Regions from separate parts of the Cellulosimicrobium sp. CpK407 genome, predicted to be linked through region 3. Evidence: riboswitches for the same ligand, from Rfam matches in the RefSeq annotation. Region 3 holds a riboswitch; each other region holds the start of a gene.
The links. Region 3 has a riboswitch for thiamine pyrophosphate ahead of ABWU78_RS12350 (FAD-dependent oxidoreductase). Riboswitches for the same ligand answer to the same signal wherever they lie in the genome.
Positions count from the first base shown of each region.

Region 1 (3,940 bases), on a different contig from region 3:
TACCCGACCGCCATGCTCGGCGCCTGGGTGCTCAGCACCGCGGTGCCGTCGGCGCCCACCAGGACGGCGGGGCCGCTCACCTCCGCGAGCGCGAGGTCGACGTCGTCGCGCTCGTCGAGCGTGCCGGCCAGGTCGGCCGGGACGAGGCTCCGTGCGCCACCGAGCTGCGCGGACGACGACTCGAGCGCGGACCCGGCGGTGGCGGCGCCGCGCACGTACGCGTCGGCCTGGATCGACGACGCGACGATGCCGTCGAACGTCGACGCGAGCATCGCGCGCAGCGCGAACGTGCCCGTGACGAACGCGACGCCGATCGTCACCGCGAGCACGGACAGCACGAGCTGCGCGCCGTGCGCCCGCACGCCGCGCAGCGCGATCCGGCCCATCATCGGACGGCCGCCGGTTCGTGGGTGACCGGTGCGGCGTGTGCGCCCGCCGACGCCCCCGGCGTGAGGGAACCGAGCGTGTCGAGGACGGCCTGCGGCGTCGGGTCGCGCAGCTCGGTCACGAGGCGCCCGTCCGCGAGGAACAGCACGCGGTGCGCGTACGACGCCGCCGTCGGGTCGTGCGTGACCATGGCGACGGACTGGCCGAGGTCGTCCACCGAGGCGCGCAGGAAGCCGAGCACCTCCGCGGCGGCGCGCGAGTCGAGGTTGCCGGTCGGCTCGTCCGCGAACACGACCGCCGGCCGGGACACGAGCGCCCGCGCGCACGCGACGCGCTGCTGCTGCCCGCCCGAGAGCTCCGCCGGGCGGTGCCCGAGCCGCGGGCGCAGGCCGACGGCGTCGACCACGCGGTCGAACCACTCCCGGTCCACGGGCCGGCGCGCGACGGCGAGCGGGAGCACGATGTTCTCCTCCGCCGTGAGCGTCGGCACGAGGTTGAACGACTGGAAGACGAACCCGATGCGTGTGCGCCGCAGCCGCGTCAGGCGCCGCTCGCTCATCGCCGAGACCGTCTCGCCGTCCACGACGACGGTCCCCGCCGTGGGGGAGTCCAGCCCGGCGAGGCAGTGCATGAGGGTCGACTTGCCCGACCCGGACGGGCCCATGATCGCGGTCAGGCGTCCCCGTTCGAGGTCGACGTCGACGCCGTCCAGGGCGCGGACCGTCGCCTCGCCGCGCCCGTAGGTCTTCACGAGCCCCCGCGCGGTGGCGATCACGGGCCGCTCCGGCGTCGTCCCGGCGTCTCCCGCAGCGCTCTCGGCGTTCTCGGCGTTCTCGGTGGACGTCGCGACGGTCGTCGTCGCACCCGTCGTCCCAGGTCTGCTGCTCATCGGTCCTTCCCCTCCTGCGTCGTCGGCCGGGTGTCCCGGTCCGGTCGTCTCGACCCTCCCGCGGCGGTGCGCCCCGGGGCATCGGGGACCGGCCCGGAACCCCTCCCTGGTCGCCGCGGGGCCGCGCTCAGGGTTCTCTCAGGGGGATTCCCCAGGCGCGGCCCGGTGTAGGCTCGACGGGAACGACAGGGGAGCTCCTGGAGGAGCTGAGAGTGCGGACCACCGCAGACCCTCGAACCTGATCCGGTTAGCACCGGTGGAGGAAGTCGGGAATCTCGATCACCTGCTCGTGCGGTCGCCCGCGCTCGCGGGGCACGGTCGCGCGAGCCGGTGGACCCCTCCTGAACGTCCTGGGAGGACACATGCAGCGCACGACCGCCCGTACCCGCCGGAGCGCCCTCGTCACGGGCGCGGGCACGACCCTCGCCCTCCTCGCCCTCGCCGCGTGCAGTGGCGGCGAGGACGCGACCTCAGGCTCCGGGGGCGACGACACGTCGTCGGGCACCGGGGGCACGGTCACCCTGGTCACCCACGACTCCTTCGCCGTGAGCGACGAGGTGCTCGCCGCGTTCGAGGAGGAGAGCGGGCTCACCGTCGAGCAGGTCGCCCCCGGCGACGGCGGCGCGCTCGTCAACCAGCTGATCCTCACCAAGGACTCGCCGCTGGGCGACGTCGTGTTCGGGATCGACAACACGTTCGCCTCGCGGGCGATCGACGAGGGCGTCCTCGCGCCCTACACGCCGGAGGGCCTGTCCGACTCGGCGGCCTCGTACGCCGTCGGCGACGGCGACGAGCTCACGGCGGTCGACCTCGGCGACGTGTGCGTCAACGTCGACCACGCGTGGTTCGCCGACGCCGGGATCCCGGAGCCCGTCTCGCTCGAGGACCTCGCGAAGCCGGAGTACGAGGACCTCCTCGTCGTGACCAACCCGGCGACGTCGTCGCCCGGTCTCGCGTTCCTCCTCGCGACGATCGGCGCGTTCGGCGAGGACGGCTACGAGGACTACTGGGCCGACCTCCGGGACAACGGCGTCAAGGTCGTCGACGGGTGGTCCGACGCGTATTACGTCGACTTCTCCGGCTCCGAGGGCGCCGGGCCGCGCCCGCTCGTGCTGTCGTACTCGACGTCGCCCGCGTTCACGCTCACCGAGGACGGCTCCGCGTCCACGACCGGCGCGCTGCTCGACACGTGCTTCCGCCAGGTCGAGTACACGGGCGTGCTCGCGAACGCGAAGAACCCCGAGGGCGCGCAGCAGCTCGTCGACTTCCTCGTGAGCGAGGCGTTCCAGGCCGACGTCCCGGAGCAGATGTACATGTACCCCGCCGACGACTCCGTCGCGCTCCCCGACGGCTGGGCCGAGTTCGCCCCGCTCGCCGACGAGCCCTTCGAGGTCGCGCCCGCCGACGTCTCGGCGCACCGCGACGAGTGGATCAAGGCATGGACGGCCACGGTCGTCGACTGACGCCCGGTGCGCGCTGCGTGACCACGCCTCTACCTCGCGAGGTAGAGCCCCGGTCTGCCGAGGTAGAGCCGTGGTCGCGCGAGGTAGAGCCGTGGTGAGGGGTCGGGCGGTCTGGCGGGGCGGCGTCGGACGCGCGGTGCTGTGGGGTCTGGCGGCGGCGGTGCCGCTCGCGTTCCTCGGGGTGTTCTTCGCGTGGCCGGTCGTCACGCTCGTGGCGCGCGGGTTCGTCGGGGACGACGGCGGCCTCGACCTCTCGGGGTTCGCGGAGGTGTTCTCGCAGCCGCGGACGTGGCGGATCCTCGGCCTCACGCTCTGGCAGGCGGTGCTCGGCACGACGTTCTCGGTGCTGCTCGGCGTGCCCGGCGCGTACGTGCTGTACCGGTGCCGGTTCCCCGGGCGGCGGGTCGTGCGCGCGCTCGTCACGGTGCCGTTCGTGCTCCCGACCGTCGTCGTCGGCGTCGCGTTCCGGTCGCTGCTCGTGCAGGGCGGCCCGCTCGGGTTCCTGCGGCTCGACGAGACGTTCGCGGCGATCGTCGTCGCGCTCGTGTTCTTCAACTACTCGGTCGTCGTGCGCACGGTCGGCGGGCTGTGGGAGCACCTCGACCCGCGCGCCGAGCAGGCCGCCCGGGCGCTCGGCGCGACGCCGTGGCGCGCGTTCCGCACCGTGACCCTCCCGGCGCTGACTCCCGCGATCGCGAGCGCCGCGTCGATCGTCTTCCTCTTCTGCGCGACGGCGTTCGGCGTCGTGCTCGTGCTCGGCGGCATCCGCTACGGGACGATCGAGACGGAGATCTGGATCCAGACCACCCAGTTCCTCGACCTGCGCACCGCGGCGGTGCTGTCGGTCGTGCAGCTCGTCGTCGTCGCGGCCGCGCTCACCGTCGCGAACCGCACGCGCGCGCGGCGCGAGCGGGCCCTGAACCTCTCGTCCTCCGCGTCGTCCGCGCACCCGCTGCGGCTGTGGCGCGACGGCCGCCCGACCGGCGACCTCGCCCCCGCGGCGCTCACCGCGGCCGTGGTCGTCGTGCTCGTCGGCCTGCCGCTCGGCACGCTCGTCGTGCGCTCGTTCCGCGTCCCGGGCGGCGGCTGGGGCCTCGACAACTACGCGAACCTCGGCACCACGGGCGGGCGCAACGCGCTGTCCGTCACCGTGTGGGAGGCGGCGGGCAACTCGCTGCGCACCGCCGCGCTCGCGACCGTG
Region 1 covers NZ_JBGNYC010000029.1:24,641-28,580, forward strand. The annotation lists gene ABWU78_RS13350 (ABC transporter permease) at 1-386, opposite strand, end outside; gene ABWU78_RS13355 (ABC transporter ATP-binding protein) at 386-1,276, opposite strand; TPP riboswitch at 1,454-1,558, shown strand; gene ABWU78_RS13360 (thiamine ABC transporter substrate-binding protein) at 1,639-2,739, shown strand; gene ABWU78_RS13365 (ABC transporter permease) at 2,831-3,940, shown strand, end outside.
Region 1: it holds a riboswitch for thiamine pyrophosphate, as region 3 does, so the genes downstream of both, ABWU78_RS13360 (thiamine ABC transporter substrate-binding protein) here and ABWU78_RS12350 (FAD-dependent oxidoreductase) in region 3, are expected to answer to the same signal.

Region 2 (3,940 bases), on a different contig from region 3:
GCACGCGGTCCCACAGCCACGAGCGGTACGCCTTCGAGGCGTACGCGCCACGGGCGTAGACCCGCTCGTAGCCGGGGACGAGCTGCGGGTGCTCGCGCGCGAGCCAACCGAGGTACCACTCGCGCGTCCCGGGCTTGAGGTGCAGCGGCAGCACGGTGACCCCCGTGGCCCCGGCGTCCTTCACGGCGTCGAGCAGGTCTGTCAGCGCGTGCGTGGAGTCGGTGAGCCACGGCAGCACGGGCGCGACCATGACGCCGCACGGCAGGCCCGCCTCGCGGACCGCGCGGATCAGGTCGAGGCGGGCGCGCGGCGAGGGCGTGCCGGGTTCGACGCTCGCCTGGAGCGTCGGGTCCAGCAGCGCGAGCGAGACGCCGATCCCGACCTCGACGCGCGAGGCGGCGTCGGCGAGGAGCGGCAGGTCGCGGCGCAGGAGCGTGCCCTTGGTGAGGACCGATAGGGGCGTGCCGGAGCCCGCGAGCGCGTCGATGATGCCCGGCATGAGGCGGTAGCGCCCCTCGGCCCGCTGGTAGGGGTCCGTGTTCGTGCCGAGCGCGACGGGCTCGCGACCCCACGACGCGCGGGCGAGCTCGGCGCGCAGCACCTCGTCGACGTTCACCTTGACCACGACCTCGCGGTCGAAGTCGTCGCCCGCGTCGAGGTCGAGGTACTGGTGGGTGGGCCGGGCGAAGCAGTTGTGGCTCACGACCCCGGCGGCGACGAAGTCCCGCGTCCCGGTGGTGATGTCGACGAGCTCGGTCTCCTCCCCCGGCCCGTCGAGCGCCTCGAGCGAGTCGACGCGCAGCGCCTCGTCGCCCGTGACGTCCCGGCCCTCGAGCGCGACCCGGCCGCCCGCGAGCGCAGCCGCCCCCGGGCCGACGAGGACGTCGCCCAGCGCCAGGTGGGCGCGGCGCCCGGCCCCGCCGACGACATGGCGCCAGCCCCGTTCGGTGAGGAACCGGTGGTCACCGCTCGCGACGAGGCGCGTGCCGTCCGCGAGGGTCACGCGGTACGCGCGCTTGCGGGTGGTCCAGCGGTCGAGCACGCGCGTGCGCACGTAGCGCCGGTAGGCGCCGTGCGGCGCGGTCCCCACGATCTCGTCGCCGACCCGCAGCTCGCCGATCGGTCGCTGCGTGCCGTCGGCGAGCAGCACCGGGGTGGACGGCGCGAGGCAGTAGGAGCAGGCGTGGCTGCACCCGCGGTACGGGTTGACCGTCCAGCGGAACGGCATGCGCGACATCGCCGGGACCTTCGACAGCGCGCTCTTGGCCGTCACCTCGTGGAACGTGATGCCCGCGAAGTCGGGCGTGCGCACGCTGCGCACGAGGCCCGCCCGCTCCAGCCCCGGGAGAGCGCCGTCGTCCGCGCCGAGCGCTTGTCCGTCCCACCTCACCCGCACATTCGAACAGGTGTTCGATCTCCAGGTCAAGCCCCGCGGTCCTCCCCGGGGGACGCCTGCTCCGCGTCAGCGGCGACCCGCACCCTGCGCAGGGCCGGTGCACGGGCGGCCCAGGGCCCGTCCCGCGGGCTGAGACGCCGGGATTGTCCGCGTGGCCCCGAGGGCCTAGGGTCGGGCCGAACGCCCCCGGGGAGCGCACGAGCGCTGAGAGTGCAGGCCGGACACCCGTCCCACCTGCAGACCCGTGGAACCTGATCTGGTTCGTACCAGCGAAGGGAGCAGGGCCGACGTCACCGTCCCCTGCGCGCTCGTGCCCGTGCGCCCCGCACGCGGCCGGGCGCGCCGGGCCCGGCGGTGGCGCGCCGTCGTGCACCCCTCGCCCCGGGGGCCCGACGGAGGGAACCCGCATGGCCGAGCCCCGCACCACCCCGCAGCAGGCGACCCCGACCGCCGCCGCACCCACCGACCAGCCGCCCACCGGATCGGCCGGCGTGCCGGCCGACCGGTCGGCCGGCGGGGTGCCCGGTCTCGCGGTCCGCCCGACCGGGCGCCCCGCACGGCGCCGCGGGCTGACGCTCCACGAGACGGTGCTCGTCGCCGTCCTCGGCGTCGTCTTCGGGTTCGTGTACTGGGCGTTCGTCCAGCTCTGGGCCCCGCTCCAGCTCGCGATGGGCCCCCTCGCGGACCTCGCCGCGAACGTCCTCGCGGGCGCGTGGATCGTCGTCGGCCCGCTCGCCACGTACATCGTGCGCAAGCCGGGGGTCGGCATCCTTGCCGAGACCCTCGCCGCGCTCGTCGAGGTCGTCTTCCTCGCGTCCCCCGCGGGGCCGCTGCTGCTCGTCGTGGGCCTGGTCCAGGGCGTCGGCGCCGAGCTGCCGTTCGCGCTCACGCGCTACCGCCGGTTCGGATGGTGGGTCTTCGTCGCGTCGGGCGTGAGCGCGGCCCTCGTCACGTTCGCCTTCAACGCCGTGCGCTTCGGCTGGATCGGTCAGGACTACGCGATGCTCCGGCTCGGGATCCAGGTCGTGTCGTGCGTTGTGCTGTGCGGCCTCGCGGCCCGCCTCCTCGGCGACGCCCTCGCCCGCACGGGCGCCCTCGACGCGTTCGCGATCGGCGCGGCCCGCCGTGGGTGAGGCGACCGCGCACGTGGCTGACGTGACCGCGCACGCGCGCGACGCTGTCACCGCCGCCGACGTGACCGTGCACCTCGGGCACCACGGCACCCGGGTGCTCGACGGCGTCGACGTCACCGTCCCGGCCGGGACGAGCCTGCTGGTCCTCGGCCCGTCCGGGTGCGGGAAGTCGACCCTCCTGCGCGCGCTGGTCGGCGTCGTCCCGCACACCCTCCCGGGCGTCGTCCTGGGCGGCCTCCGCGTGACCGGCGCCGACCCGCGCGAGGTGCCGCCGCCCGTGCTCGCCGCCCGCGTGGGCCTCGTCCAGCAGCGGCCCGGCGACCAGCTCTGCCTGGCGCGCGTGGACGAGGAGCTGCGGTTCGCGCTCGAGAACCGTGGCGCCGACCCCCGCACCACGGACGCCCGCGCGACCGCGGCGCTCGCCGCCGTCGGCGCCGCGCACCTGCACGACCGCGCGACCCACGCGCTGTCGGGCGGCGAGGCGCAGCGCGTCGCGGTCGCCGCGGCGCTCGTCGCCGAGCCGGAGCTCCTCGTCCTCGACGAGCCCACCGCGCTGCTGGACCCCGCCGCCGCCCACGACGTCGGGGCCCTCGTCGCCGGCCTCGCGCGCCGCCCCGGACCCGACGGCGGCGACGACGCCGCGCGGCGGCACCGCTCGGTCGTGCTCGTCGAGCACCGCCTGGACGACCTGGGCACGCTGCCGGACGCGACCCTGGTCCTCGGGCGCGACGGCAGGGTCGTCGCGCACGGCCCCACCGACCGCGTCCTGCGCGAGCACGCGCACGACCTCTCCGGGCTGGGGTGCTGGCTACCCCTCGCCGTCCGCCTCGAGCAGGCGGGCGCCCCGGGGCCGCTCGGCTCTCCCGAGACCGACGACTGGCTGGTCGACCTCGCGCGGTCCTCGCCCGCGCGCCCCACGACCACGGACCCGGCCGCGACCCCGGCCGGCGCGGCGCGCCCCGTGGCGCTCCGGGCCCGTGGCCTCGCCGTCCACCGGGGTGGACTCCGCGCGGGGCGGTCCCGGCACGGCGGCCCGGCCGTCGTGCGCGACGTGGACCTCGACGTCCGCGCGGGCGAGGTGCTCGCCGTCGTCGGTCCCAACGGGGGCGGCAAGTCGACGCTCCTGCGCGGCCTGGCCGGGCTCGAGCGCACCACGGGCGAGGTGGCGACCGCGACGGGCGAGCCCGTCGCGATGGTGTTCCAGGACCCCGAGCACCAGCTCGTCGCCCGCACGGTGCGCGAGGAGGTCGCCTGGTCGGCCCGGCTCGCCCGCGTCGACGACGTCGAGGCGCGCGTGGCCCGGACCCTCGCCGCGTTCGGGCTCGCGCACCTCGCCGACGCGAACCCGTACCGGCTCTCGGGCGGCGAGCAGCGGCGCCTGTCCCTGGCGACCGCGACCGTCCTGGACCCG
Region 2 covers NZ_JBGNYC010000002.1:172,994-176,933, forward strand. The annotation lists gene ABWU78_RS01925 (Rv2578c family radical SAM protein) at 1-1,390, opposite strand, end outside; TPP riboswitch at 1,574-1,693, shown strand; gene ABWU78_RS01930 (ECF transporter S component) at 1,804-2,529, shown strand; gene ABWU78_RS01935 (ABC transporter ATP-binding protein) at 2,543-3,940, shown strand, end outside.
Region 2: it holds a riboswitch for thiamine pyrophosphate, as region 3 does, so the genes downstream of both, ABWU78_RS01930 (ECF transporter S component) here and ABWU78_RS12350 (FAD-dependent oxidoreductase) in region 3, are expected to answer to the same signal.

Region 3 (3,940 bases):
CCGCGCCCTCGCCGCCGCCGGACTCGACGACGTCCGGGTAGAGCGTGCCCTGCACGAGGAACTTCACCTCGGCGCCGTGCTCGCCCGCGTCCTCGACGATCTGGCGCGCGGCGTCCTCGAACACGCGGATGAACTCGCGGCCGATGATCTTGCGCTTGGTCTCCGGGTCGCTGTGCCCGGCGAGCGCGGTGAGGAACCGCTCCTTCTCGTCGCGGATCACGAGGTTGACGCCCGTCGCCGCGACGAAGTCGCGCTCGATCTGCTCGACCTCGCCCGCGCGCATCAGCCCGTGGTCGACGTGCACGCACGTGAGCTGGTCGCCCACCGCGCGCTGCACGAGCGCCGCGGCGACGGCGGAGTCGACGCCGCCCGAGAGCGCGCAGATGACGCGCGCGTCGCCGACCTGGGCGCGGATCGCCGCGACCTGGTCCGCGATGACGTTGCCGGGCGTCCAGTCCGGGGCCAGCCCGGCGCCGTCGTACAGGAAGTGCTCCAGCACGGTCTGGCCGTGCGCGGAGTGCTTGACCTCGGGGTGCCACTGCACGCCGTAGAGGCGACGCTCGCGGTCCTCGAACGCGGCGACCGGCGAGCCCGACGACGTCGCGAGGACCTCGAAGCCCTCGGGCGCGCGGTGCACCGCGTCGCCGTGGCTCATCCACGTGGTCTGGTGCTCCGGCGTGCCGTCGAGCAGGACGCCCGCGGCGCACACCTCGACCTCGGTGCCGCCGTACTCGCGCAGGCCCGTCTGGGCGACCTCGCCGCCGAGCGCCTTGGCCATGGCCTGGAAGCCGTAGCAGATGCCCATGACGGGCACGCCGGCCTCGAACAGCGCCGGGTCGACGAACGGCGCGCCGGTCGCGTACACCGACGACGGCCCGCCGGAGAGGATGATCGCCACCGGGTCCTTCGCGAGCATCTGCTCGACCGTGAAGGTGTGCGGCACGATCTCGGAGTAAACCTTGGCCTCGCGCACGCGGCGCGCGATGAGCTGCGCGTACTGGGCGCCGAAGTCGACGACGAGCACGGGGCGCGGGGTCGCGGCGACCTCGGCGGTGGTGGGGGTGTCGGGAGCGGTGGCGGGTGACGTCACGGCTCCAGGATAGTCGCCGCGCGGCGCGGTCCCGTCCCGCGTCTCAGGCGCCGGTGGGTTCGGCGGCGCGCTCGGCCGCTCGCTCGGCGACCCGCCCGCGCAGCGCCCGGGCGGCGGCCTCCGGGTCTGGCGCCTGCGTGATCGCCCGCACGACGACGACGCGGGTCGCCCCGGCGTCGAGGACCGCGTCCAGCCGCTCCGCGTCGATCCCGCCGATCGCGAACCAGGGCGTCGTGGGCCGGGTCGCGGCGACGTCGCGCAGCAGGTCGAGCCCGACCGCGACGCGCCCCGGCTTCGTCGGCGTCGCCCAGAGGGGGCCTACGCAGAAGTAGTCGACGTCCGGGTCGGCCTCGGCCGCGGCCGCCTGGTCGGCCGAGTGGGTGGACCGGCCGAGCACCGGCGCGGCCCCGAGCAGGGATCGCACCGCGGAGACCGGCAGGTCGCCCTGACCCATGTGGACGACGGGTGCACCGGTGAGCGCCGCCACGTCGGCCCGGTCGTTCACGGCCCACAGGGCGCCGTGCTCCGTCGCGACCCGTGCGACGAGCTCCTGGAGCTCGAGCTCGCGCGCCGCGTCGAGCGTCTTGTCGCGGAGCTGGACGACGTCGACCCCGCCCGCGAGCGCCGCCCGCAGGAAGTCCTCGAGGTCGCCGCGCTCCTCGCGCGCGTCGGAGCACAGGTAGAGGCGTGCGTCGGCGAGCCGGGCCCGCGCGTCGTCCGCAGCCGGCACGGCGCGGTTCGCGGGCGTGGCGAAGGTCTCGGTGCTCACCCGCCGGAGCCTAGCCGCGCCCGCTCCCGCACGCGGGTACTGTGGCCGACAGCACGGGAGCCCCGCACGGGGCTGAGAGGGCGTCGGAGCCGACCGTCGAACCTGATCTGGGTCATGCCAGCGAAGGGAGCGCGCATGCACACCCCTGTCCGTCCCGGGCCCCGCCCGCCGGGAGCCGGCCCTGCCGTGCCCGACGGCGCGCGCGACGTCGTCGTCGTGGGCGGCGGGATCGTGGGGCTCGCCGTGGCGTGGCGCGCCGCGCGCGCCGGTCTGTCGGTCACGGTGCTGGACCCGGCGCCGGGCGACGGCGCGACGCACGCCGCGGCCGGGATGCTCGCCCCCGTCACGGAGGCCGACTTCGGCGAGGACGCGGCACTGCGCCTGCACCTCGCCGCCGCCACGGCGTGGCCGGGGTTCGCCGCCGACCTGCGCGCCGCGACCGGGGCCGACGTCGGTCTGCGGACCGCGGGCACCCTCACGCTCGCCTACGACGCCGACGACCTCGCGCTGCTCCGTCGTGTCCTCGCCCTCCACGCGGAGCACGGCCTCGCCTCGCGCGAGCTCACCGTCGCCGACGCCCGTCGGCGCGAGCCGTATCTCGGCCCGCGGGTCGCGGGCGCCGCCTGGGCGCCGGACGACCACGCGGTCGACCCGCGCGCGGTGCACGCCGCCCTGCTCGGCGGGCTGCGCGGCCTGGTCGGTGGCGGCACCGGAGCGGGCACCGGGCCGGGGACGCTCGCGGGGTCGGGCACCGGATCCGCGGTGGGCGCCGTCGTCGTGCGGGCGTCCGCGACGCGGCTCGCGCTCGGCCGGGCCGGGCGGGTCGTAGGCGTGCACGACGACGCGGGCCGGCTCCACGCGGCGGGTGCGGTCGTCGTCGCGGCGGGCTGGGAGTCCGGGGCGCTCCTCGCGGACGTGCCGGGCGTCGTCGTGCCGACCCGGCCGGTCAAGGGGCAGACGTTGAGGCTCGACGCCGGGCCGGACCTCGCGCTGGAGCACGTGGTGCGCGGGGTCGTGCAGGGGCGACCCGTGTACGTCGTGCCGCGCGACCCGGTCCCGGACGGGCAGGGTCGCGGCGTCGCGGGTCACCGGGAGGTCGTCGTCGGCGCGACCACCGAGGAGAACCCCGACGACCGCCGCGCGACCGCGGGCGGCGTCTTCGCCCTGCTGCGCGACGCGCGCGCCCTGCTGCCCGGGATCGACGAGGCCGCGCTCGTCGACGTGACGCCCCGGGCGCGCCCCGCGACGCCGGACAACCTGCCGCTCGTCGGCCCGACCGCCGTCCCGGGGCTGCACCTCGCGACGGGGCACGGCCGCAACGGCATCCTGCTCGCGCCGCTCACCGCCGACGCGGTGATGGCCGGGCTCACGGGTGCCGCGCTCCCGCCCACCGTCGCGGCCGCCCTCGCCCCTACCCGCACCGACCGCTTCGCCGAACCCGGGGTCGCTCCCCACGGCGGGCCCGACCTGGGGAGCGACCCCGGGTTCGGCACCGTCCGGTCCGCCGCGTTCTCCCTGACGACACCGAGGTGATCTCCGTGACCCGACCTGCTCCGACCGCGCTCGTCAACGGCGAGCCGTACCCGCTCGACGCCCCCGTGCACCTCGAGCAGCTCGTCGCGGCGCTCGTGCCCGCGTACGTCGCCGACGGGACGCCGCAGGGTGTCGCCGTCGCGGTGGACGACGCCGTCGTGCCGCGCGGCTCGTGGGCGACGACCGTCGTCGCGCCGGGTGACCGCATCGAGATCGTGACCGCCGTCCAGGGCGGCTGAGGAGGACCCGTGACCACGACCGACATGTCCCCCGCGCCCGCGCACCGACCGTCGAACGGCGGCGACCCGCTCGTCGTCGCCGGCACGACGATCGGGTCCCGCCTCGTCATGGGCACCGGCGGGGCGGCGAACCTGCTCACGCTCGAGGACGCGCTCGTCGCCTCGGGCACCGCACTGACGACCGTCGCGATGCGCCGCGTCGCCGTGCGCGCCGGTGGCGTGGCCTCCCCCGACGCCGGGATCTGGGCGCTCCTCGCGCGCCTCGGCATCCGGGCGCTGCCCAACACGGCCGGGTGCTTCTCGGTGCGC
Region 3 covers NZ_JBGNYC010000025.1:29,427-33,366, reverse strand. The annotation lists gene guaA (glutamine-hydrolyzing GMP synthase) at 1-1,090, opposite strand, end outside; gene thiE (thiamine phosphate synthase) at 1,134-1,859, opposite strand; TPP riboswitch at 1,911-1,990, shown strand; gene ABWU78_RS12350 (FAD-dependent oxidoreductase) at 1,995-3,392, shown strand; gene thiS (sulfur carrier protein ThiS) at 3,398-3,631, shown strand; gene ABWU78_RS12340 (thiazole synthase) at 3,656-3,940, shown strand, end outside.

Region 4 (3,940 bases), on a different contig from region 3:
ATCACGACGGTGCCGTCCGGGTCCTGCACGCGCGCGACGCGCTCGCCCCACGGCTGGTCCGTGGGCGGCTGGAGCACCGGCACTCCGGCCGCGGCGAGGTGCTCGACGGCCCGGTCGCAGTCGTCGACGTACACCCACAGCGCGGTGCGCGCGACGCCGGCGGGCATCGTGCCGTCGTCGAGCCCGATCCCGAGCGGCGAGCCGCCGACGTGCACGCTCACGTACACGGGCGCGCCCTCGTCGGGGAAGGCGTACTCGACGGTCCCGCGCAGCAGGTCGCGGTAGAAGACGAGCGACCGCTCCACGTCGGCCACGGAGAGGATCGGGAAGAGGCTGCGGAACATCGGCCTGGCTCCTCGGTGCGCACGGGTGGGTGCTCCCATCGTGCGCGCCCGGCGTCGGGTGCGCTCCCCGGGCCGGGCCGGGCCGGGCCGGGCCGCCGCCGTCGGGTCGGCCGCCCGCGCCTGCGGTCAGGCGGCGGTCCGCCCCAGGGCGTCGTCGAGGAACGCGCGGACGTCGGCGAGCTCGCGCGCGTCGATGCCGTGCGCGAGGCCGGGGTAGACGCGCTCGACGAGCGTCGTGCGGCCCGGCAACCACGCGGTCGTCCGCTCGATCGCGTGCGGCGCGATGACGCGGTCCTCGGCCCCGCGGCCCCAGAACACGGGCGGCCGGGACGCGGCGAGAGCGGCGTCCGCGGGCTGCTCCGCGGCCTGGACGAACCCGCCGAGGACGACGGTCGCCGCCACGCGCTCGGGGCGCGTGCGCAGGAGCTGGGTCGCCATGAGCCCGCCCTGGGAGAACCCGACGGGGACGACCGGCCGGTCGGTGCCGAGCTCGGCGTCGACCCACGCCCAGACGGCCTCGGTCGCGCGCGCCACGGACTCCGGGTCGGGGTCGCCCGGCGTGACGATCGGGAACCACGCGAAGCCGCCGTGGGGGAGAGGGAGCGGGGCGCGCAGCGAGACCCACGGCGCGCCCAGGTGCGGGCCGAGGCCCGCGAGGTCGTGCTCGTGCGAGCCGTACCCGTGCAGCAGCACGACGACGGGCCCCGCGGCGGGCTGTCCTGCCGGGCCCGGGTCGGGGCGGACGGCGACGAGCGCGGTGGCCGCGCTCATCGCGCCAGGAGCTCGTCGGTCGTCGTGCCGGGCACGGCCAGCGTGACGCGCGTGCCCCACGGGTCGTGCACGACGACGGAGCGGCCGTCGTCGGCGTGCTGCAGGCCGCGGGCCCGCAGGCGGGCGACGAGCGCGTCGAGGTCGTCGCGACCGGGGACGGTGACCGCGACGTCGCCGAGCCCGAGGCTCGCGGCGCGCGGGCCGGCGCCGGCGCTGTTCCAGACGTTCATCGCGACGTGGTGGTGGTACCCGCCGGCGGACGCGAACAGGGCGCCGCTGTACTCGGTGACCGTGGCCTCGAACCCGACGGCGTCGACGTAGAAGTCGCGCGCGGTCGCGATGTCGCCGACCTGGAGATGGACGTGCCCCACCCGCCCGGCGAGCGCGGGCCCGGCGTCGAACGTCTCCTGGTCGAGGTGCGTGCGCAGGTACGCGTTCGGGTCCAGGTACTCGGTCGCCATGACGATCTGGCCGCGCTCGCGCACCCACGTCTCGCGGGGGCGGTCGGTGTACAGCTCGACCCCGTTCCCCTCGGGGTCGGTGAAGTAGAACGCCTCGCTGACGAGGTGGTCGCTCGACCCGACGAACGCCCCGCGACGGTCCTGCGCGGCCCGGTAGACGGTCGCGGCGAGGCTCGCGGCGTCGTCGAACAGGAACGCGGTGTGGAACAGGCCGGCCTGACGCCGGTCGACGGCGGGCAGACCGGGCGTGTGCACGAGGCGCAGCATGGGCGTCGTGCCGCGGCCGAGGACGCGGTGCACCTCGGTGCCGCGCGAGCGCTCCTCGAGCGGGGCCAGCGCGAACGCGCCCGTGTAGTAGGACGTCATCTGCTCGAGGTCGCCGACGCGCAGCGTGACGGCGTCCATGCTCGTGGACGGGGACAGGAGGCGGTCGGTCGGCGCGCCCGGGGTGCTCGTGGTCATGTCTGCTCCAACTGTTGTCGCTACAACTATATTCCACCACGCCGTCGGGCGGTCCCGACACGCGGGGCGCTTCCTTGCTAGGGTCGCCGCGAACCACGCGGGGCGTCCCGCCCGGGCGACCGGGCCGAGGGACTGAGACGAGCGGTACGGCCGCCCGGACCCGTCGAACCTGATCTCGCTAGCACGAGCGGAGGAACGTGGGCATGACGACGCCTGCTGCCATCACCCTGAACCCTGTCCTCGCGGACGACCCGACCGCGCTCGTCCGGCCGGGGGAGACCGGCTTCACGGTCGACCTCGCGCGCCGGTACGCGCACCTCTTCGACGAGTTCTACGACCACCCGTTCCTCGCCGGGCTGCGCGACGGGTCGGTCGAGCCGGACGCGGTGCGGCACTACGTCGGCCAGGACCACCAGTACCTCACGGCGTACCTGCGCTGCTACGGGCTCGGCATGGCGCTCGCGCCGGACCGCGAGTGGGCCGCGTACTTCCACGAGAAGGCCGGGTTCCTGCTCGACGACGAGTCGCACGCCCACCACGCGATGTGCGACTTCCTCGGCGTGGCCTACGAGGACGCGCAGACGAACCGCCTCGCCCCGAGCGCGCAGGCGTACGTCGACCACATGCTCGCCGCGGGCCGCGACTCGCTCGGCGTGCTGCTCGCCGCCCTCCTGCCGTGCCCGTGGACCTACATCTGGTCGGCGCGGCGGTTCTGGCTCGCCGAGCGCGAGACGACGCCCGGCGCGATCGGGGACGACCACCCGCTCGCGGGCTGGTGGGAGTTCTACGCCGCCGAGCGCACCGAGGGGGTCCTGGCCGACCTGCGCGAGCGGCTCGACGCGCTCGCCGCCGACGCGGGCGAGGCGGAGCGCGCCCGCATGGAGCGCGCGTTCGAGCTGAGCTGCCGCCACGAGATCCGGTTCTGGCAGATGGCGTGGTCGCTCGAGCGGTGGTGACGTCCCTCCCGGACCGGTGAGCGCCCGACGTCGGGCCTTACGCCAGGAGCAGATCCTCGCCCGGGTGCCTCGGCACCCGGGCGGGGCGCGGGTAGCGTGACCGCATGGACGCGACGAGCGCGGTGCCGAACGCAGGGCCGAGCGGAGTGCCGGGCGGAGTGCCGGCGAGCCCCCGGTCCCGGGAGGGCGGTCGGCCGGAACCGCTCCTGCGCCACGTGATCGGCGGCATCCTCCGACGGGCCCGGCTCGCGCAGGGTCGGACGCTCGTCGACGTCGCGGCTGCCGCACGGGTCTCGACCGCTTACCTGTCCGAGGTGGAGCGCGGCCGTAAGGAGGCGTCGTCCGAGGTCCTGGCCGCCGTCTGCGGCGCCCTCGGCCTGCGCCTCGTGGACCTCGTGGCTCGCACGGGGGAGGAGCTGCGCCCGCTCGCCCCCGTGCGCGTGCTCTCCTCCGTCCGGGAGCGCGGTGCGCTCTCCGCGCCGCGGGACCCCGCACCCGCCAGCGAACCCGTGCGCGACCTCCCGGTCGCGCGCACGACGCTCGCGGCGCGGGCGACCGTGCGCGCCGCCGACGTGCTGCTCCTCGCGGCCTGACTCCCGCGGGGCCGGCCGCACCGGCTGACGCGCGGCCGGCACGGGGCCCGCACCTGGCCGGCTCCTGGTCGGCACCGCGTGTCGCGCCCCGGCGCGGCGCGGCGGGCGCCGCTACCGTCGAGGGATGACGGAGCCGCAGACCGCGCACGGCACGGCAGAGCAGACCGCCCCGGCCCTCCAGGAGCTCGTCGACGACGCCGCGTTCCTCTCGCACGAGCACCAGCTCCACCTCGTCGACCGCCACGGCGACGACGCGTGGGGCGCCGAGATGGCCACGGGGACGTTCACCTTCACCGCACCGGACGGCGGGACGACGACGTGCCGGCTCCAGTTCCTCGGCACGGCCGCGCCCG
Region 4 covers NZ_JBGNYC010000041.1:32,961-36,900, forward strand. The annotation lists gene ABWU78_RS15945 (VOC family protein) at 1-344, opposite strand, end outside; gene ABWU78_RS15950 (alpha/beta hydrolase) at 471-1,115, opposite strand; gene ABWU78_RS15955 (VOC family protein) at 1,112-2,038, opposite strand; TPP riboswitch at 2,127-2,251, shown strand; gene ABWU78_RS15960 (TenA family protein) at 2,242-2,994, shown strand; gene ABWU78_RS15965 (helix-turn-helix domain-containing protein) at 3,099-3,587, shown strand; gene ABWU78_RS15970 (DUF6882 domain-containing protein) at 3,712-3,940, shown strand, end outside.
Region 4: it holds a riboswitch for thiamine pyrophosphate, as region 3 does, so the genes downstream of both, ABWU78_RS15960 (TenA family protein) here and ABWU78_RS12350 (FAD-dependent oxidoreductase) in region 3, are expected to answer to the same signal.